DNA from 2 places in the Bradyrhizobium sp. 2TAF36 genome. Region 2 is predicted to be linked to the other one. Evidence: predicted binding sites of a transcription regulator. Region 2 holds the regulator's gene; the other holds the start of a gene.

Region 1 (2,199 bases), on a different contig from region 2:
GGCGGCCGAATCGTGCTGCTCAAGATGCTGGAGACAGCCGACGTCCTGATCGAGAATTTCAAGCCGGGCACGCTGGAGAAATGGGGCATCGGCAACGATGTGCTCAGCAAGAAATTCCCGCGCCTCGTGCATTGCCGGATCTGCGGCTTCGGCGCCGACGGTCCGCGCGGCGGCAATCCCGGCTATGACGCCATCATCCAGGCGATGACCGGCATGATCGCGGCGACCGGCTCTCCCGAGAGCGGACCGATGCGGATCGGCGTGCCGCTGGTCGACATCACCACCGGCCTCTATGCGGCGATCGGCATCCTGATGGCGCTGTCGGAGCGGCAGCGCTCGGGCCAGGGCCAGTTCCTGGAGACGACGCTGTACGAGACCGGCCTTGCCATCATGCATCCGCACACCGCGAATTATTTCATGCACGGCAAGCCGCCGTCGCTCACCGGCAACGAGCATCCCAACCTCGTGCCTTACGCGATCTTCCCGACCAGGACCGACGACATCTTCATCGGTGTCGGCAATGACGGCACCTTCCGCAAGCTCGCCAAGGAAATCGGCAAGCCTGAGCTCGGCACCGATCCGCGCTTTGCCCGCAACAAGGACCGCATCGCCAATCGCGAGGCGCTGCGCGCCGAGCTCGCCGCCGTGTTCAGCCAGCACGAGGCCGAGCCGCTGTGCAATCGTCTGCTCGCCGCCGGCCTGCCCGCAGGTCCCGTGCAGAAGATCGACCAGGCCTTGACCAACCCGCACACGATCGCCCGCGGCGATGTCATCGAGAAGGACTGGTACAAGGGCGTGGCCTCGCCGATCCGGCTCGATCGCAGCAAGCCGAGCCTGCGCCGCCTGCCGCCGAAATTCAGCCAGCACTCCCAGGAGGTGCTGGGCGAGTTCGGCTACTCCAAATCGGAGATCGACGCGATGGTCGAAAAGGGCACCGTCTGCGGCCCCGAGCGCAAGCGCTAAACGCCCTCGCCGCCTCACCCGAGCAAATGCCGCACTGCGGCGCGGGCACGCATGTGCGCCGCGAACGGAGGAGGCTGCGCGCTCGGCATTCGCCTATTTGACGGCTTCCCTTTTGGCCGCGCTTGCTGCTTTCGTTTCTCCCGCTTACACAGTCATGTGAACGTCATATGGCGCTGCTAGCGCAAGCGCTTCTTTTTGACGGCCAAGGGAGGTTTACTTGARGGCTCTTCGACACTTTGGGGCGGCTGCCGCAGTTGCGATCACAATCGGCATGGGCGCATCGCCGGCCTTGGCCGTGACCGAAATCCAGTGGTGGCACGCGATGACTGGCGCCAACAACGACGTCATCGTCAAGCTCGCCACCGACTTCAACGCCTCGCAGACCGACTACAAGGTGATCCCGACCTACAAGGGCAACTATCCCGATACGATGAACGCCGGCATCGCGGCGTTCCGCGCCGGCAACGCCCCGCACATCATGCAGGTGTTCGAAGTCGGCACCGCGACCATGATGGCCGCGACCGGCGCCGTAAAACCCGTCTACAAGCTGATGGCCGAGGCCGGCGAGAAGTTCGACCCCAAGATCTATCTGCCCGCCATCACCGGCTACTACTCGACCTCGAAGGGCGAGATGCTGTCGTTCCCGTTCAACTCGTCGTCGACCGTCATGTGGGTCAACCTCGACGAGCTCAAGAAGGCGAACGTCGAGATCCCCAAGACCTGGCCCGAAACGTTCGAGGCCGCCAAGAAACTGAAGGCAGCGGGTCATGACACCTGCGGCTTCTCCGGCTCCTGGGTCACCTGGGTCAATCTCGAGCAGCTCTCCGCCTGGCACAACGTGCCGCTCGCCAGCAAGGCCAACGGCCTCGACGGTTTCGACACCGTGCTGGAGTTCAACGGCCCGCTCCAGGTCAAGCATCTCGAAACCCTGGTCGAGCTGCAGAAGACCAAGACTTACGACTATGCCGGCCGCACCAACACCGGCGAAGGCCGCTTCACCTCCGGCGAATGCCCGATCTACCTGACCTCGTCGGCGTTCTTCGGCAACGTCAAGGCGCAGGCCAAGTTCAACTTCACCGCCGTGCCGATGCCATACTATCCGGACGTCAAGGGCGCGCCGCAGAACTCGATCATCGGCGGCGCTTCGCTCTGGGTGATGGGCGGCAAGTCGGCCGACGAATACAAGGGTGTCGCGAAGTTCCTGACCTTCCTCTCCGACACCGATCGCCAGGTCTA
Region 2 (2,199 bases):
TGAGCCAGCGGCTGTCGCTGCTGGAGCTGAACGAGGCGACCTGCCACTGGCCGGTCGGCGATCCCTCGAGCCCGGATTTCTTCTTCTGCGGCGGCAAGGCGCTCTCCGGCCTGCCCTACTGCGCCCAGCACTCGCGCGTGGCGTATCAGCCCGCGGCCGATCGCCGGCGCGCGCCGGTGAAGCCGGGTCCGCGCTGAGGTCGTTCTGAGCTCGGAAAGGAGCCGTCACACGATGGCGGCTCAACAAATCCGATGTCGTCCCGGACAAGCGCGCCTCAAGCGCGCGCAGATCCGGGACCCTTAACCACCGCAAGATGTGGCTACGGGGACTCGGAGTTACCTTTTCACACAATAACCACTCGCTGTGGGTGTCCCGGACCTGCGCTTACGCTTGTCCGGGACGACACCGAGGGTGCGGCCGCAGCTCACCAAGCTTACGCCTGCTCCGCCTTCGCAAAGCGATCGTCCAGTGCGTAGCCCGCACCGCGGACGGTGCGGATCGGGTCCTGCTCGCGGCCGAGATTGAGCAGCTTGCGCAGGCGGCCGATATGGACGTCGACAGTGCGCTCGTCGATGTAGATGTCACGGCCCCAGACACTGTCGAGCAGCTGCTCGCGCGAGAATACGCGGCCGGGATGCTCCAGGAAGAACTCCAGCAGGCGATATTCGGTCGGGCCGAGATCGATCGGCCGGCCCGAACGCGCCACGCGACGCTTGTCGCGGTCAAGCTCGATGTCGCCATAGGCGAGCACCGTGGCGAGCCGCTCGGGGCTGGCGCGCCTGAGCAGGCCCTTCACGCGTGCCAGCAGCTCCGGCACCGAGAACGGCTTGACGATGTAGTCGTCGGCGCCGGTCGCAAGGCCCCGCACCCGCTCGCTCTCCTCGCCGCGCGCGGTGAGCATGATGATCGGGAGCTGCTTGGTCTCGGGCCGGGTGCGCAGCCGCCGGCACAGCTCGATGCCGGAGAGGCCCGGCAACATCCAGTCGAGCACGATCAAATCGGGGATGTGCTCCTTGAGGCGGGTGTCGGCGTCGTCGCCGCGCATCACCGTCTCGACGTCATAGCCGTCGCCTTCGAGGTTGTAGCGGAGAAGCTCGGTGAGAGCTTCCTCGTCCTCAACCACCATAATGCGTGCGCCCATGGTGTTCGTCGCTCCTTAAGTGTTCGGGACCGTCGTGGCGAAGGTCGTCATGTCGCCCTTCGGCCGCTTGTCGGTGATCGCCTGGCCCTCGATCATGTAGAACACGGTCTCGGCGATGTTGGTGGCGTGGTCACCGATGCGCTCGATGTTCTTGGCGCAGAACATCAGATGGATGCAGAACGAGATGTTGCGCGGATCCTCCATCATGTAGGTGAGGAGCTCGCGGAACAGCGAGGTGCAGATGGCGTCGACTTCCTCGTCGCCCTTCCACACCGCCATCGCCGCCGGCAGATCGTGCGCGGCATAGGCGTCCAGCACCGACTTGACCTGTTGCTGCACGAGGTCGGTCATGTGCTCCAGACCGCGGAACAGCTTGAGCGGATGGAAATCCGTCTCCAGCGCCGCGACGCGCTTGCCCATGTTCTTGGCGAGGTCGCCGATCCGCTCGAGATCGGTCGCGACGCGCATGGCGCCGACGATCTCGCGCAGATCCACCGCCATCGGCTGGCGGCGCGCGATGGTGAGAACGGCGCGCTCCTCGATCTTCTTCTGGAGCGCGTCGAGCTCGGCGTCGATGGTCACGACGCGCTGGCCGAGCGCGACGTCGCGGCGGATCAGCGCGTCGACGGAATCGACGATCATGCGCTCGGCGATGCCGCCCATCTCGGCGACCAGGCGCGTGAGCTCCTGGAGGTCGGTGTCGAAGGCCTTTGCGGTATGTTCAGAACCCATGTTCCGTCTCCTCAGCCGAACCGGCCGGTGATGTAATCCTGCGTGCGCCGGTCGGTCGGCGACGTGAAGATCTTGCTGGTGTCGTCGAACTCGATCAGCTCGCCGAGATACATGAAGGCGGTCTTGTCGGAGACGCGCGCCGCCTGCTGCATGTTGTGGGTGACGATCGCGATCGTGTAGTTCTCGGACAGCTCCTGGATCAGCTCCTCGACCTTGGCGGTCGAGATCGGGTCGAGCGCCGAGCAGGGCTCGTCGAACAAGATCACCTCGGGCCGCACCGCGACCGTGCGGGCGATGCAGAGGCGCTGCTGCTGGCCGCCGGAGAG

The links. The regulator PhoB, encoded in region 2, activates phosphate uptake and scavenging genes when phosphate is short. The targets are predictions, from matches to a motif close to TGTCATNNANCTGTCAT.
Region 1: ugpB (sn-glycerol-3-phosphate ABC transporter substrate-binding protein UgpB) is a predicted target of PhoB. The motif match lies at 1,114-1,130, and genes of this name have one in related genera.

Annotation. Positions count from the first base shown of each region.
Region 1 is NZ_JBFRFR010000013.1:106,647-108,845, forward strand. Features, by position in the region: gene AB4Z51_RS10160 (CaiB/BaiF CoA transferase family protein) at 1-963, shown strand, start outside; gene ugpB (sn-glycerol-3-phosphate ABC transporter substrate-binding protein UgpB) at 1,181-2,199, shown strand, end outside.
Region 2 is NZ_JBFRFR010000011.1:48,284-50,482, forward strand. Features, by position in the region: gene AB4Z51_RS08375 (GcrA family cell cycle regulator) at 1-197, shown strand, start outside; gene phoB (phosphate regulon transcriptional regulator PhoB) at 434-1,141, opposite strand; gene phoU (phosphate signaling complex protein PhoU) at 1,157-1,873, opposite strand; gene pstB (phosphate ABC transporter ATP-binding protein PstB) at 1,885-2,199, opposite strand, start outside.